3 regions of the Streptomyces sp. NPDC051677 genome follow, and region 3 is predicted to be linked to each of the others. Evidence: predicted binding sites of a transcription regulator. Region 3 holds the regulator's gene; each other region holds the start of a gene.
The links. Region 3 encodes HrcA, which represses chaperone genes, less so after heat shock. Its sites were predicted from a motif close to TTNGCACTCNGNNNNNCNGAGTGCNAA; they were not measured.

Region 1 (6,827 bases), on a different contig from region 3:
ACGACCACGATCCCGCCAACGAGCAGGACACCATGGGCATGGACGCGATGCGGCGGGAGGTCGAGATGTGGCGGGGCGGCTTCGACTTCGCCTTCTCCGTGGAGGACCAGATCGGCCAGGGTGACCGGGTGTGCAACCGGTGGACCTGGCGCGGGACCCACAAGGGCGACTTCATGGGGCTCCCGGCCACCGGGAGGCAGGTCACGATGACCGGGACGACCGTCTTCCGGTGCCGGGAGGACGGGAAGATCGTCGAGGGCTGGTGGCAGTACGACCGGCTCGGGCTGATGGGGCAGCTGGGGGCGCTGGACGCGCTTGAGACCTGAGAGCCGCAGGGCCACAGGACTGCCCGCGAAGAGACCGCCCGCGAAGGGGGAAGCCCCCGTTCCGTGACCGGAACGGGGGCTTCTTCGTGCTGCTCGGTGCTGCGTGCCTCAGTGGGCGTGGCCGTGGCCGTGGCCCGCGGCGGCCGGCTCTTCCTCTTCCTTCTTCTCGACGACCAGGGTCTCGGTCGTCAGGAGGAGGGAGGCGATGGAGGCGGCGTTCTCCAGGGCGGAGCGGGTGACCTTGACCGGGTCGATGACGCCGGCCTTGACCAGGTCGCCGTACTCGCCGGTGGCGGCGTTGAAGCCCTGGCCCTTGTCAAGCTCGGCGACCTTGGAGGTGATGACGTAGCCCTCCAGGCCGGCGTTCTCGGCGATCCAGCGCAGCGGCTCGACGACGGCGCGGCGGACGACGGCGACACCGGTCGCCTCGTCGCCGGTCTTGCCCAGGCCGCCCTCCAGCACCTTGGCGGCGTGGACGAGCGCGGAACCGCCACCGGAGACGATGCCCTCCTCGACCGCGGCGCGGGTCGCGGAGATGGCGTCCTCCAGGCGGTGCTTCTTCTCCTTCAGCTCCACCTCGGTGGCGGCACCGACCTTGATCACGCACACGCCGCCGGCCAGCTTCGCGAGGCGCTCCTGGAGCTTCTCGCGGTCCCAGTCGGAGTCCGTGTTCTCGATCTCGGCCTTGATCTGGGCGATGCGGCCCACGACGTCCTCGGAGTTGCCGGCGCCGTCGACGAGGGTGGTGTCGTCCTTGGTGACGGTGACGCGGCGGGCGGAGCCGAGCACGTCGATGCCGACCTGGTCGAGCTTGAGGCCGACCTCCTCGGAGATGACGGTGGCGCCGGTGAGGACGGCCATGTCCTGGAGCATCGCCTTGCGACGGTCACCGAAGCCGGGGGCCTTCACGGCGACCGCGTTGAACGTGCCGCGGATCTTGTTGACGACGAGGGTGGAGAGCGCCTCGCCCTCCAGGTCCTCGGCGATGATCAGCAGCGGCTTGGAGGAGTTGGTCTGGATGACCTTCTCCAGGAGCGGCAGCAGGTCGGCGATGGAGGAGATCTTGCCCTGGTTGATGAGGATGTAGGGGTCCTCGAGGACGGCCTCCATGCGCTCCTGGTCCGTCACGAAGTACGGCGACAGGTAGCCCTTGTCGAAGGCCATGCCCTCGGTGAAGTCCAGCTCCAGACCGAAGGTGTTGGACTCCTCGACGGTGATGACGCCGTCCTTGCCGACCTTGTCCATCGCCTCGGCGATGAGCTCGCCGACCTGCGTGTCCTGGGCGGACAGCGCGGCGACGGCGGCGATGTCGGACTTCTCGTCGATCGGGCGGGCGGTGGCCAGCAGATCCTCGGAGATCGCCTTGACGGCGGCGTCGATGCCCTTCTTCAGGGAGGCCGGGGAGGCGCCGGCGGCGACGTTCTTCAGGCCCTCGCGGACGAGCGCCTGGGCCAGGACGGTGGCGGTGGTGGTGCCGTCGCCCGCGATGTCGTTGGTCTTGGTCGCCACCTCCTTCACCAGCTGCGCGCCGAGGTTCTCGTACGGGTCGTCGAGCTCGACCTCACGGGCGATCGTGACACCGTCGTTGGTGATGGTGGGGGCGCCGAACTTCTTGTCGATGACGACGTTGCGGCCCTTGGGGCCGATCGTCACCTTGACCGTGTCGGCAAGCTTGTTGACGCCGCGCTCGAGGGCGCGACGGGCGTCCTCGTCGAACTTCAGGATCTTCGCCATGGGAGCGGTTCAGCCCTCTCGGAAAACGTGGGAACGAACTGCGCCCCCAGCACCCGGCTTCACAAAGTCGCGGGGGCCAGGGGCGCAGATCACTGCAAAACTGGGTGAACTACTTCTCGATGATCGCGAGCACGTCGCGAGCCGAGAGGACGAGGTACTCCTCGCCGTTGTACTTCACCTCGGTGCCGCCGTACTTGCTGTACAGGACGACGTCGCCAACCTTGACGTCGAGCGGCAGGCGCTCGCCGTTCTCGAAGCGGCCCGGGCCCACGGCGAGGACGGCGCCCTCCTGGGGCTTCTCCTTCGCGGTGTCCGGGATGACCAGGCCAGAGGCGGTGGTCTGCTCGGCGTCGAGCGGCTGGACCACGATGCGGTCCTCAAGCGGCTTGATGGCAACCTTGGAGCTGGTGGTCGTCACGATCCGACCTCCCCCTTCGGAGATCTCACGGGGTTAACTGTCTGAGGTGGCGACCAGGTGGATCCGTCGTCGCGGGTGCCGGACCTGCCCGTCGCTGTGTTGGCACTCTCCAGTGGTGAGTGCCAGAGCCGAGACTATGACTGCGATTAGCACTCGGTCAAGCGGAGTGCCAATGCCTGCGGCGCGTCGGCCGGTTTTCAGTGGGCGTTCGTGTCGTCGGCTGCCCGGAGTTCGTGTGGACGTCACCGGGGGCTGCCGCCCCCGGGCCCCCGCTTCGGCCCTGAAAGGGCCTCGTCCTCAACCCCCCAGAGGGGGGACCCCCAGACGGGCTGAGGGATCCTGGCCGGCGCCAAGGTGTGGCCCTACAAATAGTCCTCCAAGCGGCCCACCGTGAGCCCCTGTTCCTGCACCCGGCGCAGCAGGCGCGTCGTGCGGTCGCGCAGGGTCGGGCCCAGGGACTCGTCCGGGTCGACGGCGATGACGTCGCCGGGGCGGAGGCGGGGGGAGCCGCGGGTGTAGACGAGGTCGGTGGGGCCCATGGAGGCGCGCCAGAGGACGATCGCCGTGATGCCGCAGTCGGCGGCGGCGCGGCGGGTGGCGGTGTCGTAGGCGCCGTAGGGCGGGCGGAAGAGGCGGGGGCGCAGGCCGAAGCGGGCATGGAGTTTGTCCTGCTGGCCGCAGATCTCGGCGTGCTGGCCGGCGTAGGGCAGGCCGCGCAGGGCCGGGTGGTCCAGGGTGTGGTTCTGGATGTTCGCGCCGACGGACCTCAGGCGGGCGAAGTGGCCGTAGCCGGGGCCGACCACGCTGTCCGTCAGGAACATGCTGACGGGGAGGCGCAGTTCGCGGACCATGTCGACGAAGCGGGGGTCGCGTTCGGCGCCGTCGTCGTAGGTGAGGAAGACGACCTTGTCGGCGGTCGGGACGTGGTCGACGACCGGGGGGAGGCCTGCGCCGGGGCTGCCGGCGAGGGGGCGGACGGCCGGGTGGGACGGGGCGGCGGCCAGAGGGGACGTCAGACCCCAGCGGCGGTACGGGTCCTGGGCGGCCGGGCCGGGTGGGCGGACCCGGGCGGCGGCCTTCTTGCCCAGCCGTTCGATCGGGTCGACGGACTGGGCGCAGCCGGTGAGCAGGCCGAGCGCCAGGACGGCGGCAGCCAGGGACCGCAGGCTCACAGGTAGTCCTCCAGCCGTGCCACCGCGTACCCCTTCTCCGTGACCTTGTCGAGGAACCGGCGGACCATGTCGGGCATCGTGCCCTTCCAGTCGCCGCGACCGCGGAAATGGCTCAGGACGATGTCGCCGGCGTGGATGTCCTGGTCCCACTCGCGGTACTCCCAGTGGTCGACGAAGACCTCCTCGTCCCAGATGGGGGCGTATCTGATGCCGCACGACTTGGCGGCGCGCAGGGTGTCCTGGTTGTAGTTGCCGTAGGGCGGGCGGAACAGGGTGGGGCGTTTGCCGTAGTGCCGCTCCATCACGTCCTGCATGCCGCAGATCTCGCGCTTCTGCTGCCGGTACGACAGCCCCGGCAGGTAGGGGTGGTGGAGGGTGTGGTTGTTCAGGACGACGCCACGGTCCTGCATCTTCTTGAAGTAGCCGTAGTCGTCCTTGATCAGATAGTCGCTGAGGAACGCGGTGTACGGGATCTTCAGGTCGCTCATCATGCGCAGGAACGCCGGGTCCTTCTCGGAGCCGTCGTCGATGGTGAGGAAGACGACCCGGTCCTTGGTCGGGATCGTGGTGAAGACCGGGGGGAGGCCGAGCTCCTCGTGGTCGTCCACCTCGAAGCCCTCGCGGGTCGTGATCTCCGGTGTGTGCGCGGGCGGCGCCGGCGGCGTCAGCGGGACCTTCTTCAGGCCCCAGCGCTTGGCCGCGGCGACCCGGGCCTGCTGGGCGGCGCGGAGCCGGGAGGCGTACTCGTGCAGGGCGCGGGCCGGGGGCGCCGCGGGGTGCTGCGCGCGGTCCGGCTGCTGACCCGGCGCGGGACGGGTCCCCTTGCCTCCCCCGCCGGTCGCGGCACCGCCTCCCGCACAGCCCGTCGCGACGGCGGCCAGGGTGAGGACGGCGGCCGCGCTCCGGAGGCCCGTGAGGCGGAGCGCCGTGCGCCTCTTGTGCCCAGTGCGTCTCTTGTGTCCAGTGCGCCTCACGGGCCCGGTGCGCCCCGTTCTCCCGGCCCCGGCGGGGCGGTAACGAGCCCCGCAGCGGCCACTATTGTCATCATTTTGTACGACAGATCCCATGGCGCCGGATCCTCGCAGTCACCGCCCCGGAACCCCGCCCGACACCGCCGCCGGAGGCGCACCATCCACCGACTGGCCCACAATGACCCGGTGAACGACCTCGCCCCCCTCCTCACCCCCGAGGGCCGCGCCCTCCTCGACGCCGTGCGCGGCACCGCCCCCGCCGACGAACTCGCCGTCGCCACCCGGCTGCGCCGCGAACACCCCGCCGGCCTGGTGTCCGCGGCCCTGGGCCAGGCCCGGCTGCGGCAGCGGGCGGCGGCGAAGTTCGGGGCCGCGGACGCCGAGCGGATGTTCTTCACACCGAACGGGGTGGAGCAGTCGACGCGGGCGAGCGTCGCCGGGTACCGGGCCGGGCGGATGAAGGCGCTCGGCGTGACCTCCGTCGCCGACCTGTGCTGCGGGATCGGCGGCGACGCGATCGCGCTGGCCCGGGCCGGGATCCGGGTCCTGGCCGTGGACCGGGACCCGCTGACGGTGCAGGCGGCGCGCGCGAACGCCGACGCGCTGGGGCTCGCCGACCTCGTCGAGGTGCGGGAGGCCGACGTCACGGACGTCGACACGAGCGGCTACGACGCCGTGTTCGTCGACCCGGCGCGGCGCGGTGGCCGCGGCCGCGTCTTCGATCCGGAGGCGTACTCGCCTCCCCTGTCGTGGGCCGTCGGGGCCGCCCTCGCCGCGCCCCGCGCCGCCCTGAAGATCGCGCCCGGTGTGCCGCACGAGGCGATCCCCGCCGAGGCCGAGGCCGAGTGGATCTCGGACGGCGGGGACGTGAAGGAGGCCGTGCTGTGGTTCGGGACCGGCGAGGCGGGGGCCGTTCGGGCGACCCTGCTGCCGGGGCCGCGGACGCTGCTCGGCGGCGGTCTGCCCGACCCGGCGGTCCGACCGGTCGGGCGGTATCTGTACGAGCCCGACGGCGCCGTCATCCGGGCGCATCTGGTCGCTGACGTGGCCCGGGACCTCGACGGCGGGCTGATCGACGAGACCATCGCCTACGTCACCGCGGATGCCCTGCGCGCCACGCCGTACGCCGCCGCCTACGAGATCACCGACCAACTGCCGTTCAACGTAAAGAAGTTGAAGGCGCTGCTGCGGGAGCGGGAGGTCGGGATCCTCACCGTGAAGAAGCGGGGGTCGGCGGTCGAGCCGGAGGAGCTGCGGAAGAAGGCGCTGCCCAGGCCGCAGGGGCCCAACTCCGTGACCGTGTTCCTGACGCGGGTGGCGGGGGCGCCGACGATGCTCCTCGGCGCCCCCGCCTGACCTGCTGTTTCCTGCTGTTTCTGCTGTTTCCTGCTGTTGCCCGGTGTCGCTGCCTGCGGTTACTGGCGCTGGAGCGTCTTGAGCGGCGCCAGGTTCGACTCGTGGGAGCCGGCCGGGGCGGGACGCTTCACCGTGGCGGCGGCCTGGCCGTCGCCGTTGTCGTCGCCGTTGACGGGTGCGGCGAAGGAGCTCGTCGGCGCGCCCGCCTGTGCGCCCGCCGGGATGTCCCCGTTGAAGTACGGGTGGTACACGAAGTAGGAGCTGCCCGCGCTGATCGTGGCGCCCACGGTGTTCAGCGCGGCCGGGGAGATCGAGCTGTTCACGCCGAAGGCCACCGCGGAGTTGACGCTGGCGGACTCACGCTGGAAGTAGTTGGTCAGCTCGGCCGAGGGGGCCGCGGCGCTGGTGGTCCACAGAACCGGCCCGAAGACGTTCATCGCCGAGGCGGCCGACACGCCGTCGCGCCAGGAGCCCGAGTAGGCGAGGCCGGCCTGGCTCGGCGCGGTCCACCAGAACATGGCGATGGCCACCGAGATGGACGGGTCCGTGGTGCCCGAGATCGGGTAGTACGAGTACGTCGACGGCCACCGCGAGAAGCTCGAGTGGGTCAGCGCGTACCGCGCCGCCGCACCAACCGGGATGATCATGGTCTTGTCGGGGTTCAGGCTGTTGAGGTACGCCTGCGTCGACGCGGGCAGCTTGTTGCCGTTGGTGAGGACGACCCCGCCCGCGCTGGCCGCGCCGTCGGAGCCGGCCGCGGCCGCCGCCGAGAGGGCCGCACGGTACTCGGCGCCACCGGCCAGGAAGACGTACTTCGGGGCGGAGGTGACGGTCTTGGCCACCATGACCG
Region 2 (6,827 bases), on a different contig from region 3:
TGGTGAGGAACAGCGCGGCGATGGAGGCGGCGTTCTGCAGGGCAGAGCGGGTCACCTTCGCCGGGTCGATGATGCCCTCGGCGATCATGTCGACGTACTCGCCGGTCGCGGCGTTCAGGCCGTGACCGACCTGGAGGTTGCGGACCTTCTCCACGACGACGCCACCCTCGAGACCACCGTTGACGGCGATCTGCTTGAGCGGGGCCTCCAGCGCGAGCTTCACGGCGTTGGCGCCGGTCGCCTCGTCACCCTCGAGGTCGAGCTTCTCGAAGACGCTGGACGCCTGGATGAGCGCCACGCCGCCACCGGCGACGATGCCCTCCTCGACGGCGGCCTTCGCGTTGCGGACGGCGTCCTCGATGCGGTGCTTGCGCTCCTTGAGCTCCACCTCGGTGGCGGCGCCGGCCTTGATGACCGCGACACCGCCGGCGAGCTTCGCCAGGCGCTCCTGCAGCTTCTCGCGGTCGTAGTCCGAGTCGCTGTTCTCGATCTCGGCGCGGATCTGGTTGACCCGGCCCGCGACCTGGTCCGACGAGCCGGAGCCGTCGACGATGGTCGTCTCGTCCTTCGTGATGACGACCTTGCGAGCCTTGCCCAGGAGGTCCAGGGAGGTGTTCTCGAGCTTGAGACCGACCTCCTCGGAGATGACCTCGCCACCGGTGAGGATGGCGATGTCGTTCAGCATCGCCTTGCGGCGGTCGCCGAAGCCCGGGGCCTTGACCGCGACGGACTTGAAGGTGCCGCGGATCTTGTTGACGACCAGGGTCGACAGGGCCTCGCCCTCGACGTCCTCGGCGATGATCAGCAGCGGCTTGCCCGACTGCATGACCTTCTCCAGGAGCGGGAGCAGGTCCTTGACGTTCGCGATCTTGGAGTTCGCGATCAGGATGTACGGGTCGTCGAGGACGGCCTCCATACGCTCCATGTCGGTGGCGAAGTACGCCGAGATGTAGCCCTTGTCGAAGCGCATGCCCTCGGTGAGCTCCAGCTCCAGACCGAAGGTCTGGGACTCCTCGACGGTGATGACGCCTTCCTTGCCGACCTTGTCCATCGCCTCGGCGATGAGCTCGCCGATCTGGGTGTCGGCGGCGGAGATGGAGGCCGTGGAAGCGATCTGCTCCTTGGTCTCGACATCCTTCGCCTGCTCCAGCAGGGCGCCGGAGACGGCCTCGACGGCCTTCTCGATGCCGCGCTTGAGGGCCATCGGGTTGGCGCCGGCGGCTACGTTGCGCAGGCCTTCCTTGACCAGGGCCTGGGCGAGAACGGTCGCCGTGGTCGTACCGTCACCGGCGACGTCGTCCGTCTTCTTGGCGACTTCCTTGACCAGCTCGGCGCCGATCTTCTCGTACGGGTCCTCGAGCTCGATCTCCTTGGCGATGGAGACACCATCGTTGGTGATCGTGGGGGCGCCCCACTTCTTCTCGAGGACGACGTTGCGGCCCTTGGGGCCGAGCGTCACCTTCACGGCGTCCGCGAGCTGGTTCATGCCGCGCTCGAGGCCGCGCCGTGCCTCCTCGTCGAACGCGATGATCTTGGCCATGTGAAGTGGTCCTCCCGGACTGGGGTGGATTGCTCCGGACCGCGCTGGCGCCCGCGACGGACGGCTCGCCGGCCTCGTGGTTCCTTGCCCCACCTGGCCTGCGGGCCTCACCGACCCGGTCCTCGTTGTCACTCTCACCTTCAGAGTGCTAACGCCAATGATTAGCACTCGGCATGCGAGAGTGCAAGGTGCGCCCGCGAAGCGGGCTCGTTGAGGGGTGGTGGTCGGGTGACGGGTGGGCGCAAGCTCCTTGGGGGGATCCGCAGGTGAACAACGGTCCCGGACGCGACCGCCGGACACGACCGAAGGGCTCGTACCCCCAGGAGGTACGAGCCCTTCGATGACGTACAGAAGAACGACGCTGTCAGTCGGCGCGTGCTTCAGCCGGTCGCGAGACGGACCATGTCCGCCTGCGGCCCCTTCTGGCCCTGCGAGATCTCGAAATCGACCCGCTGACCCTCTTCCAGGGTGCGGTAGCCGTCCATCTGAATCGCGCTGTAGTGGACGAAAACATCCGCACCACCGTCGACCGCGATGAAGCCGTACCCCTTCTCCGCGTTGAACCACTTGACGGTGCCCTGAGCCATGCCTAACTCCCCTATTACTGGCCCTTGCACAGATCCACACTTCGCGGATCCGGGTCAGACCTCACCCCCCAGTTGGTTGGGGGCGTGCGCCGGAACGCGTCGACCGCGGCTGAATGTATCTGTCCAACTGCCGTCTGCAACAGGTCACTCGGACGAGAATTCTGGACGCACGGGATCCGGAATGTGGCGAGAATTCGCCAGAATTCAGGGCAAGTCGGGCCCTGCAAAAGCCACAAAAGCCACGAATGAGACGCGCACTTTGGCTGCTTCTCATCGGGCACTGGGCAGAAATGAAAGGCTCCGGTTCCATTGATCGGGACCCGGTTCCCCAACTGTACCGCGCTCAACCACACTGAATTGCCCCCTCCGCTTCTATCGCGGAGAGGGCAATTCGGTGAACGCTCGGTAATCGCTGTTACCGACGGTTACTACCGGCGGGTACTGACCGGCGGTCAGCCACCGGCGACGGCCGGGATGATCGAGACGCCGGCGCCGTCGGGGGTCGCCGTCTCCAGCCCCTGCTCGAAGCGGACGTCGTCGTCGTTCACGTACACGTTGACGAAGCGCCGCAGCTTGCCCTGGTCGTCCAGAACCCGGGCGGCGATCCCGTTGTGGTTCTTCTCCAGGTCCGCGATGACCTCGCCGAGGGTCCCTCCTTCGGCGGTCACCTCGGCCTGCCCGCCCGTGTAGGTACGCAGGATGGTGGGGATGCGGACGTTGACGCTCACGATGTGACCTCCGGTCGGGTAATCGGCTTGAGGGGCGCGCAGACGACGATGGCGCTACACGAGACCAGCTTCGCGGAACGACTCCAGGTTGGGCCGGATGGTCGCGGTGAGCCCCGTCCCCGCCACCGCGTCCAGCGTCTTCAGACCATCACCCGTGTTCAGCACGACCGTGGTCAGCGTCGGATCCAGCAGCCCGTTCTCGATCAGCTTCCGCGTCACCCCGACGGTCACCCCGCCGGCGGTCTCCGCGAAGATCCCCTCGGTCCGCGCGAGCAGCCGGATCGCGTCGACGATCTGCTCGTCGTCGACGTCCTCCACCGCCCCGCCCGTCCGCCGGGCGATGTCGAGGACGTACGGGCCGTCCGCCGGGTTGCCGATCGCCAGCGACTTGGCGATGGTGTTCGGCTTCTGCGGCCGGACGACGTCGTGCCCCGCCTTGTACGCGACGGACACCGGGCTGCACCCCTCCGCCTGCGCACCGAAGATCTTGTACGGCTTGTCCTCGACGAGCCCGAGCTTGATCAGCTCCTGCAGACCCTTGTCGATCTTCGTGAGCTGCGAGCCGGAGGCGATCGGCACGACCAGCTGGTCCGGCAGCCGCCAGCCGAGCTGCTCGCAGATCTCGTACGCCAGCGTCTTCGAACCCTCGGCGTAGTACGGCCGCAGGTTGACGTTGACGAAGCCCCAGCCCTCGCCCGCCGGGTCGCCGATGAGCTCGGAGCAGAAGCGGTTGACGTCGTCGTAGTTGCCCTCGATGCCGACGAGCTCGCCGCCGTAGACCGCGGCCATGACGACCTTGCCCTGCTCCAGGTCGTGCGGGATGAACACGCAGGAGCGGAAGCCGGCGCGGGCGGCGGCCGCGCCGACGGCGCCGGCCAGGTTGCCCGTGGAGGAGCAGGACAGGGTCGTGAAGTCGAAGGCACGGGCGGCCTCGATGGCCTGCGCGACGACGCGGTCCTTGAAGGAGTGCGTCGGGTTGCCGGAGTCGTCCTTGACGAAGAGCTTGCCGGCGTCGACGCCCAGTTCGCGGGCGAGGTTGTCGGCCTTGACGAGCTTGGTCCAGCCCGGGTTGATGTTCGGCTTGTCCGCCACGTCGGCCGGGACGGGCAGCAGCGGCGCATAGCGCCAGATGTTCGCGGGGCCCGCTTCGATGCGCTTGCGGAGCTCCTCCGTGTCGTAGGAGGAGAAGTCGTACGCGATCTCGAGCGGGCCGAAACACTCTTCGCAGGCGAAGAGCGGGCCGAGGGGCACCCGGTGACCGCACTCGCGGCAGCTCAACGCGGTGGCCGGACCGAGGTCGACAGCGGAGGCAGTGGAGTCCGTGGTGCTTGCAACAGTCTGCGCAGCCATGTGAGGCGAGGCCCTTTCTCCTCATCTTCCTCACGACGCATCTCGTCGTGAGACGGATTTGGCACCTTCCCAAGCCGGGAGCCTCGCGCGACGATCAGCAGTGATCCATCAACGATGATCAATCAGCAGTGATCGGTTACGAGACCGGCTGGAGGGTTGCCGGGGCTTCATCGGGCCGTATCCCTCTGCCCCTCTGGATGAGCGGTATTCGGTTGTGGACGCCCAGGACCCCCGACATGCGATGGTCACCAGCGTTGTTCAAGACTGTAACCGAAGGCCAGGACAGTTGAGATAGTCGTCCGAACCGCGAGACAACCGTGAGGAGCCGCAGACTGTGCTGGAAGAAGTCGAGCGCTGGCTGGCCACTCGCTCCTGGTCCGTGGCCGATCGCCCGCTGCACCGGATCCTGGCCGCGAAGCGGGCCACGAACCAGTCGGTGTCGGTGGTCCTGCCCGCGCTGAACGAGGAGGAGACGGTCGGCGACATCGTCGCCGTCATCCGCCACGATCTCATGCACCAGGTTCCGCTCGTCGACGAGATCGTCGTCGTCGACTCGGGGTCGACCGACCGTACGGCGGAGGTCGCGGCGGCGGCGGGCGCGCGGGTCGTGCACCGCGACGCGATCCTGCCCCGCATCCCCGCCGTGCCCGGCAAGGGCGAGGTGCTGTGGCGCTCGCTGCTGGTCACCACCGGGGACATCGTCTGTTTCATCGACGCGGACCTCAGGGAGTTCTCCTCGGACTTCGTCTCGGGGATCGTCGGCCCGCTGCTCACCGACCCGGACGTGGACCTGGTCAAGGGCATGTACGACCGTCCGCTCGCCGGCGCGGCGGGCCAGGGCGGCCGGGTGACCGAGCTGATGGCCCGCCCGCTGCTGAACATGCACTGGCCGCAGCTGGCCGGGTTCGTGCAGCCGCTCGGCGGCGAGTACGCGGCCCGCCGCAGCCTGCTGGAGCAGCTGCCCTTCCCCGTCGGGTACGGCGTGGAGCTGGGCATGCTGGTCGACGCCCTGCACCTGGTCGGGCTCGACGCCCTCGCGCAGGTGGACGTCGGTGTGCGAAAGCACCGCCACCAGGACGGGCAGGCCCTGGGCCGGATGGCGGCGGCGATCTACCGCACCGCGCAGCTGCGGCTGGCCCGCGGGCACATGATCCGCCCGGCCCTCACCCAGTTCGAGCGGAGCGGGGACGGCTTCGAGCCGCGCACGTACTCCGTGGACACCGAGGAACGGCCGCCGATGGCGGAGATCGTCGAGTACGCGACCCGCAAGGTCGCGTAACCCTCCGGACGGGCCGTATACGTCCCTCGCACGGTGCGCGACCGTACGTTTGAGCGTTTGTCGACCGGGCTAGGTTGTGGCGTATGGCTTCCACGCACGACATGGCTGCTCGGGGTGCTGAGGTGCTGGTCGCGTCCAACCGCGGTCCGGTCTCCTACGAGGTACGCGAGGACGGCTCGCTGCACGCGAAACGCGGGGGCGGCGGGCTGGTCTCCGGCCTGTCGGCCATCGGCCCCGACGCGGGCGCCCTCTGGGTGTGCGCGGCGCTGTCCGACGGCGACCGGGAGGCGGTCTCGCGCGGGGTCGGCGAGGAGGGCGTGCGGATGCTGCCCATCCCGGCCGACGTGCACGCCGACGCGTACAACGGCATCGCCAACTCGGTGCTCTGGTTCATCCACCACCTCCTCTACCAGACCCCGCTGGAGCCGGTCTTCGACGCGGAGTTCCGCCGCCAGTGGGCGTCGTACGAGGCCTACAACCGGGCGTTCGCCCAGGCGCTGGCCGAGGAGGCGGCGGACGGGGCGGCCGTCCTCGTCCAGGACTACCACCTGTGCCTGGTCCCCGGGATGCTGCGCGAGCTGCGCCCCGACCTGCGCATCGGTCACTTCTCGCACACCCCGTGGGCGCCGGTCGACTACTTCGGCCTGCTGCCCGGGGACATCCGCGAGCAGTTGTTGCAGGGCATGCTCGGCGCGGACCGCCTGGGCTTCCTCACCCGGCGCTGGGCGAACGCCTTCACCGCGTGCTGCACGGAGTTCGCCGGGGAACTGGGGAAGACGCAGATCGGCGTGCACGGTCTCGGCGCGGACGCCGACTTCCTGCGGGAGCGCTCGCACCGGGCGGACGTGGACGAACGCATGGCGGCCCTGCGCGAGGAGATCGGCGAGGGACGCAGGACGATCGTGCGGGTCGACCGCACCGAGCTGTCCAAGAACATCGTGCGCGGGCTCCTCGCCTACCGGCAGCTGCTCGACGACCACCCCGAGTGGCGCGAGCGGGTCGTCCACGTGGCCTTCGCCTACCCCTCCCGCCAGGACCTCGCCGTCTACCGCGACTACATGGCGGAGGTGCGGCGTCTGACGGAGGAGATCAACTCCGGCTACGGCACCGCCGGCTGGACGCCGGTCCTGCTGAACCTCGAGGACGACTTCGCCCGCTCCCTCGCCGCCTACCGCCTGGCCGACGTGGCGCTGGTGAACCCCATCCGGGACGGCATGAACCTGGTCGCCAAGGAGGTCCCGGTCGTCTCCGACCAGGGCTGCGCGCTGGTCCTGTCCCGGGAGGCGGGCGCGTACTGGGAGCTGGGCGAGGACGCGATCGTCGTCAACCCGTACGACGTCCTG
Region 3 (6,827 bases):
GGGGTTGGTCAGCGCCTGCTTGTGCACGGCGTGCGCGCCGGACTCGGCGGTGGCGAGGAACGCGGTGCCCAGCTGGGCGGCGCTCGCGCCGGCCGCGAGGACCGCGGCGATCTGGCTGCCCCGCATGAGACCGCCGGCGGCGACGATCGGCAGGTTCACGGACTCGCGGACCTGGGCGATCAGGGAGAGCAGTCCGATGCCGGAGCCGTCGTTCTCCGGGGTGTCCCGGTGGGTGCCCTGGTGGCCGCCGGCCTCCACGCCCTGCACGATCACCGCGTCCGCGCCGGCCCGCTGCACCGCGAGGGCCTCCTCGACGGTGGTCGCCGTGACGAGGGTGAAGGTTCCCGCGCGCCGCAGGGACTCCAGTACCTCGGGGCCGGGCACGCCGAAGTGGAACGACACCACCGGCACCGGGTTGTCCAGCAGCACGGCGAGCTTGGCGTCGTAGCCGTCGTCGCGGCCGCTGTCGGGGTCGCCGAGCTCCGTCTCGTACCAGGCGGCCTCGCCGGCCAGCTGGTGGGCGTAGACCTCGACGGCGCCAGAAGGGGGCGCGGCGTTAGCCGCTCCAGTGGAGCCGGTGCTTGCACCGGGGTATTCCGGCTGCGGCATGAAGAGGTTCACGCCGAACGGGCGGGCGGTGAGACTCCGCAGCTGCTTGATCTCCTGGTACACGCCGTCGGCCGTCTTGTACCCGGCGGCCAGGAATCCGAGCCCGCCGGCCTCGGCCACGGCGGCGGCGAGCTTCGGGACGGAGACGCCGCCCGCCATGGGGGCCTGCACGATCGGGTGCGGGAGGAGATCGGTCAGTGCGGAGGACATGACGGCATGTTGTCACGTCCTTTGAACAAGTCCGAATCCGACCGCCGGTTGGCATAGGCCTCTGGCAGACATGCAGGAAGGGCACCCTTGCGGGGTGCCCTTCCGGGACAGCTCAGCGTGTGCGCGGGCCGCCTCAGCGCCCGTTGAACGCGTCCTTCAGCCGCGAGAACAGACCCTGCTGACCGGGCTGGAACTGCCCCGTGGGCCGCTCCTCGCCGCGCAGCTTGGCCAGCTCGCGCAGCAGCCGCTCCTGCTCGGGATCCAGCTTCGTCGGCGTCTGCACCTCGACGTGCACGATCAGGTCGCCGCGCCCGCCGCCCCGCAGATGCGTGACGCCCCGGCCGTGCAGCGGGATCGACTGCCCGGACTGGGTGCCGGGCCGGATGTCGACCTCCTCCAGCCCGTCCAGCGTCTCCAGCGGCACCTTCGTGCCGAGGGAGGCCGCCGTCATCGGAAGCGTCACCGTGCAGTGCAGGTCGTCGCCGCGCCGCTGGAACATGTTGTGCGGCAGCTCGTGGATCTCGACGTACAGGTCACCGGCGGGACCGCCGCCGGGGCCGACCTCGCCCTCGCCCGCGAGCTGGATCCGGGTGCCGTTGTCGACACCGGCGGGGATCTTGACCGTGAGGGTGCGACGGGACCGTACCCGGCCGTCGCCCGCGCACTCCGGGCAGGGGGTCGGGACCACCGTGCCGAAGCCCTGGCACTGCGGACAGGGCCGGGACGTCATGACCTGGCCCAGGAAGGACCGCGTCACCTGCGACACCTCACCGCGGCCGCGGCACATGTCACACGTCTGGGCGGTGGTCCCCGGCGCCGCGCCCTCACCGCTGCAGGTGGCGCAGACGATCGCCGTGTCGACCTGGATGTCCTTCGTCGTGCCGAAGGCCGCCTCTTCCAGGTCCACCTCCAGCCGGATCATCGCGTCCTGACCGCGCCGCGTCCGCGACCTCGGGCCCCGCTGGGACGCCGTGCCGAAGAACGCGTCCATGATGTCGGAGAAGTTCCCGAAGCCACCGGCCCCGAAGCCGCCTGCGCCACCGCCGCCCGACTGGGACAGCGGGTCGCCGCCGAGGTCGTAGACCTGCTTCTTCTGCGGGTCCGACAACACCTCGTAGGCGGCGTTGATCTCCTTGAACCGCTCCTGGGTCTTCGGATCCGGGTTGACGTCCGGGTGCAGCTCGCGCGCGAGCCGCCGGAAGGCCTTCTTGATCTCTTCCTGCGACGCATCGCGGCGCACGCCGAGGACGGCGTAGTAGTCCGTGGCCACTTACGACTCCGCCAGGATCTGTCCGACGTACCGTGCCACCGCTCGTACCGCTCCCATCGTTCCCGGGTAATCCATGCGGGTCGGTCCGACCACGCCGAGTTTGGCGACTGCCTCGCCGCCCGAACCGTAGCCGACCGACACCACCGAAGTGGAGTTGAGTCCCTCATAGGCGTTCTCGTGACCGATGCGTACGGTCATGCCCGAATCCCCCGCCTCGCCAAGGAGTTTGAGGAGCACGACCTGCTCCTCCAGGGCCTCCAGGACGGGCCGGATGGTGAGGGGAAAGTCATGTCCGAAGCGGGTGAGATTGGCGGTGCCGCCGATCATCAGCCGCTCCTCGTTCTCCTCGACGAGCGTCTCCAGCAGGGTGGAGAGCACCGTCGTGACCGTACCGCGGTCATCGGCCTCGAAGGCGTCCGGCAGGTCCTCCACCAGACGCGGCACGTCGCTGAAGCGACGGCCCGCGACCTTGCTGTTGAGCCGCGCGCGTAGATCCGCCAGCGAAGTCTCCCCGAAGGGCGCCGGGCAGTCCACCAGCCGCTGCTCGACCCGCCCGGTGTCCGTGATCAGCACGAGCATCAGGCGCGCGGGCGCGAGCGAGAGAAGCTCCACGTGCCGCACGGTCGAACGGGTCAGCGACGGGTACTGCACGACGGCGACCTGCCGGGTGAGCTGCGCCAGCAGCCGCACGGTCCGCGCCACGACGTCGTCGAGATCGACGGCGCCGTCGAGGAAGTTCTGGATGGCCCGCCGCTCAGGACCGGTCATCGGCTTGACGCCGGCCAGCTTGTCGACGAACAGGCGGTAGCCCTTGTCCGTGGGGATACGCCCCGCACTGGTGTGCGGCTGGGCGATGTACCCCTCGTCCTCCAGGGCGGCCATGTCGTTGCGGACCGTCGCCGGGGACACGCCGAGGCTGTGCCGCTCGGTGAGCGCCTTCGACCCCACGGGCTCCTCGGTGCCGACATAGTCCTGGACGATGGCGCGCAGCACCTGGAGCCTGCGTTCACTCAGCATTCCGCGCACACCTCCAGCAGTCGTCCCCCAGTCCCCTGGGCGCCTTGCCTGGCACTCTTCACATCCGAGTGCCAGCGTTCCCCGGCCCAGTGTACGGCTGTGGGGTACACCGAGGGCAAGGTCGGCCCCGGTGCAGCGTCGTAGGGCTAGCGTCGCGGTATGACGGTGACTTGGGAAGAGCTCGGGTGGGAGCGGGTCGCGGCCGGGGTCGGGCGGCGCCGGCTGCCGGGCTGGGACTGCACGGCGGGGCTGGTCGTGGGGGCGGGCGCGGCGCTGATGATCGACGCGGGATCCAGTCTCGCGGAGGGCGTGCGGCTGCGGGCGCAGGCCGAGGAGCTCACCGGCGGACGTGTGACTCATCTCGCGCTCACCCACCCCCACTTCGACCATGCCTTCGGCGCGGCGGCGTTCGCGGGCGCGGAGGTCTTCGGGGCGGTGGGCGTGGACACCGTGCCGGGTGAGGAGCTACGGGCGGACGCGGTGCGCAACGGCCTGGACGAGTCGGCTGCCGCGGAGGCCGCGGACGCGCTCGTCCGGCCCCGGCACCTCGTCTCCGGCGAGTGGACGCTCGACCTGGGCGGCGGCCGGCAGGTGCTGCTGGCGAACGTCGGCCCCGGCCACACCGCGCACGACCTGGCGGTCCTCGTCCCCGGCGAACCCGAGGTCGTCTTCTGCGGTGACCTGGTCGAGGAGTCCGGCGAGCCGCAGGCCGGCCCGGACGCCGTCCCCTCCCGCTGGCCCGACGCCCTCGATCGGCTGCTGCGGCTGGGCGGCGAGGACGCGCTGTACGTGCCCGGCCACGGGGCGGTGGTGGACGCGGCGTACGTGAGGGCGCAGCGCGACGTGCTGGCCGCCCGTTTCGGCGTGTCGCCGTAAACCCGTCTCACGGCTTCTCCTATCGTCATCCGAATGCGCCAGTACTCCGCCGACCTGACCCCTCCCTGGAAGAAGCCGAAGCCCGTCCCCGAGGTCGCGGCGGAGCCCGGCCTGGTGGTGGAGGAGCCCGGCACCGGGTTCTGCGGCGCGGTGATCCGCTGCGAGGCGGGCACGGTCACCCTGGAGGACCGCTTCGGCAAGCACCGGGTGTTCCCGCTGGAGCCGCGCGGCTTCCTGCTGGAGGGCCGGGTGGTGACCCTCGTGAGACCGCCGTCCGCGGGGCCCGTGCGTCCCACCCGTACCGCCTCCGGTTCGGTCGCGGTCCCGGGCGCACGCGCGCGGGTCGCCCGCGCCGGGCGCATCTACGTCGAGGGCCGGCACGACGCCGAGCTGGTCGAGAAGGTGTGGGGCGACGACCTGCGCGTCGAGGGCGTGGTCGTGGAGTACCTGGAGGGCGTGGACGACCTGCCGTCGATCGTCGCCGAGTTCGCCCCGGGCCCGGACGCCAGGCTGGGCGTCCTCGTGGACCACCTCGTCCCCGGCACGAAGGAGTGGCGCATCGCCCGGTCGGTCACGAGCGAGCACGCTTTGGTCGTCGGCCACCCGTACATCGACATCTGGGAGGCGGTGAAGCCGGCGTCGCTGGGTATCCCGGGGTGGCCGCGCGTCCCGCACGGTCAGGACTGGAAGACGGGCGTGTGCCGGGCCCTGGGCTGGCCGTCGGACAACACCGGAGCGGTGTGGCAGGCCATCCTGAAACAGGTGGACTCGTACAAGGACCTGGAGCCGGAGCTCCTCGGCCGGGTCGAGGAACTGATCGACTTCGTGACCGCCGCCGGCCCGTCTGGGGGTCCCCCCTCTGGGGGAGCTTGAGGACGAGGCCGTCCAGGCCGAAAAGCGGGGGTCCGGGGGCGGCAGCCCCCAGGGTCGGAACGGGAAGGGGCGGCGGGGGGAAGAGGCGGCGGGGGGAAGAGGCGGCGGGGGCGAAACCCTCAGTCCACCAGGTCCCGGACCACCGCGTCCGCCAGCAACCGGCCCCGCAGGGTCAGCACCGCCCGCCCCTCGTCGTACGGCCCCCGCTGCAGCAGTCCTTCCGAGAGCGCCCGGCCTGCGGCCGCGAGCCCCGCCTCCCGCAGCAGCGCCAGCGGAACCCCCTCGCGCAGCCGCAGCTCCAGCAGGATCCGCTCCACGCGCCGGTCCTCGTCCGACAGGAGCTCACGTCCGGCGCCCGGCGAGCGCCCGCCCGCGAGGGCAGCCGCGTAGGCCCCCGGATGCTTCACGTTCCACCAGCGCACCCCGCCGACGTGCGAGTGCGCCCCCGGCCCCGCGCCCCACCAGTCGGCGCCCCGCCAGTACAGCTCGTTGTGCAGACAGCGGCCCGCCTCGGAGGCAGCCCAGTTGGAGACCTCGTACCAGTCGTAGCCCGCGGCCGACATCACCTCGTCCGCGATCAGATAGCGGTCGGCGTGCACGTCGTCGTCGGTCATCGGGACCTCGCCCCGGCGGATCCGGCGGGCGAGCTGCGTGCCCTCCTCGACGATCAGCGCGTACGCCGAGACGTGGTCGGGGCCCGCGCCCAGCGCCGCGTCCAGCGAGGCCCGCCAGTCGTCGTCCGACTCGCCCGGGGTGCCGTAGATCAGGTCCAGGTTGACGTGGTCGAAGCCCGCCGCCCGCGCCTCCGCCACGCATGCCTCGGGGCGGCCGGGGGTGTGGGTCCGGTCCAGCACGCGCAGCACATGCTGCTTCGCGCTCTGCATGCCGAAGGAGATCCGGTTGAAGCCGCCCTCGCGGAGGGCAGCCAGATAGGCGGGGTCGACGGACTCCGGGTTCGCCTCCGTCGTCACCTCCGCGTCCGCCGCGAGACCGAACTCGTCGCGGATCGCGCCCAGCATCCGTACGAGGTCGGACGCGGCCAGCAGCGTCGGAGTGCCGCCGCCGACGAAGACCGTGCGGACCTCGCGCGGGTCGTCGCCGAGGACCTTGCGGGCGAGGCGGACCTCGTCGATCAGGGTGTCGGCGTAGTTGTCGCGGGAGGCGAGAACACCGCCCGTGCCGCGCAGCTCGGTGGCGGTGTAGGTGTTGAAGTCGCAGTAGCCGCAGCGGGTCGCGCAGTAGGGGACGTGCAGATAGAACCCGAGGGGGCGGTCGGCGGCGTCGGCGAGCGCGTGCGCCGGGAGCGCGCCGTCGTCGGGGACCGGCTCGCCGTCGGGAAGTGCGGAAGGCATGCGCCCATTGTCCCGCACGCCCGCACCGGCCCCGGGCGCCCTGCGACGCACGACGCTCGAAAGCGCCGTCTCCCTGCTCCGCCGGCCCGGTCGACACGGCCTACTCGGCCTACTCGGCCTACTCGGCCTACTCGGCCTACTCGGCCTACTCGGCCTACTCGGCCTACTCGGCCTGGAGTACCAGCAGCGCCAGGTCGTCCTCCGGGGGCAGCTCGCCGAACTCGTGCACCAGGTGCCGGATCCGTTCCGCGATCAGTTGCGCGTCCAGCCCTGCGCAGCCCGCCAGCGCGACGGCCAGACCGTCCTCGTCGTCGAACTGGCGGGAGCCCGAGCGCCGCTCCGTCACCCCGTCGGTGACGCACAGCAGGCTGTCCCCGGGCCTCAGCTCCAGGCTGTCGCTGGTGTACATGACGTCCTCGATGACCCCGAGCAGCGTCTGCGGGTGCGCGGCCGTGGCGACCGAGCCGTCCGGGCCCAGCAGCAGCGGCAGCGGGTGACCGGCGGAGGCGAGGGTGCAGCGGACGCCGCCCTCGAAGGGGGCCAGTTCGCCGTAGAGGAGGGAGAGAAAGCGGGTCTGCGGACCGTCGCCCGGTCCGGCGGGGCCGACGAATGCGCGGGCG

Region 1: the regulator HrcA is predicted to act here: its motif matches at 2,625-2,651, upstream of groES (co-chaperone GroES).
Region 2: the regulator HrcA is predicted to act here: its motif matches at 1,702-1,728, upstream of groL (chaperonin GroEL).

What each region holds. Positions count from the first base shown of each region.
Region 1 is NZ_JBITCT010000014.1:125,317-132,143, reverse strand. Features, by position in the region: gene ACIBAF_RS18855 (ester cyclase) at 1-326, shown strand, start outside; gene groL (chaperonin GroEL) at 435-2,060, opposite strand; gene groES (co-chaperone GroES) at 2,170-2,478, opposite strand; gene ACIBAF_RS18840 (polysaccharide deacetylase family protein) at 2,841-3,650, opposite strand; gene ACIBAF_RS18835 (polysaccharide deacetylase family protein) at 3,647-4,531, opposite strand; gene ACIBAF_RS18830 (methyltransferase domain-containing protein) at 4,808-5,977, shown strand; gene ACIBAF_RS18825 (cell wall-binding repeat-containing protein) at 6,037-6,827, opposite strand, start outside.
Region 2 is NZ_JBITCT010000083.1:16,948-23,774, reverse strand. Features, by position in the region: gene groL (chaperonin GroEL) at 1-1,540, opposite strand, end outside; gene ACIBAF_RS46320 (cold-shock protein) at 1,921-2,127, opposite strand; gene ACIBAF_RS46315 (MoaD/ThiS family protein) at 2,580-2,855, opposite strand; gene thrC (threonine synthase) at 2,910-4,205, opposite strand; SAM riboswitch class I at 4,224-4,409, opposite strand; gene ACIBAF_RS46305 (glucosyl-3-phosphoglycerate synthase) at 4,540-5,484, shown strand; gene ACIBAF_RS46300 (trehalose-6-phosphate synthase) at 5,568-6,827, shown strand, end outside.
Region 3 is NZ_JBITCT010000002.1:162,750-169,576, forward strand. Features, by position in the region: gene ACIBAF_RS03725 (nitronate monooxygenase) at 1-819, opposite strand, end outside; gene dnaJ (molecular chaperone DnaJ) at 953-2,089, opposite strand; gene hrcA (heat-inducible transcriptional repressor HrcA) at 2,090-3,106, opposite strand; gene ACIBAF_RS03740 (MBL fold metallo-hydrolase) at 3,266-3,982, shown strand; gene ACIBAF_RS03745 (DUF3097 domain-containing protein) at 4,016-4,855, shown strand; gene hemW (radical SAM family heme chaperone HemW) at 4,975-6,207, opposite strand; gene ACIBAF_RS03755 (SpoIIE family protein phosphatase) at 6,371-6,827, opposite strand, start outside.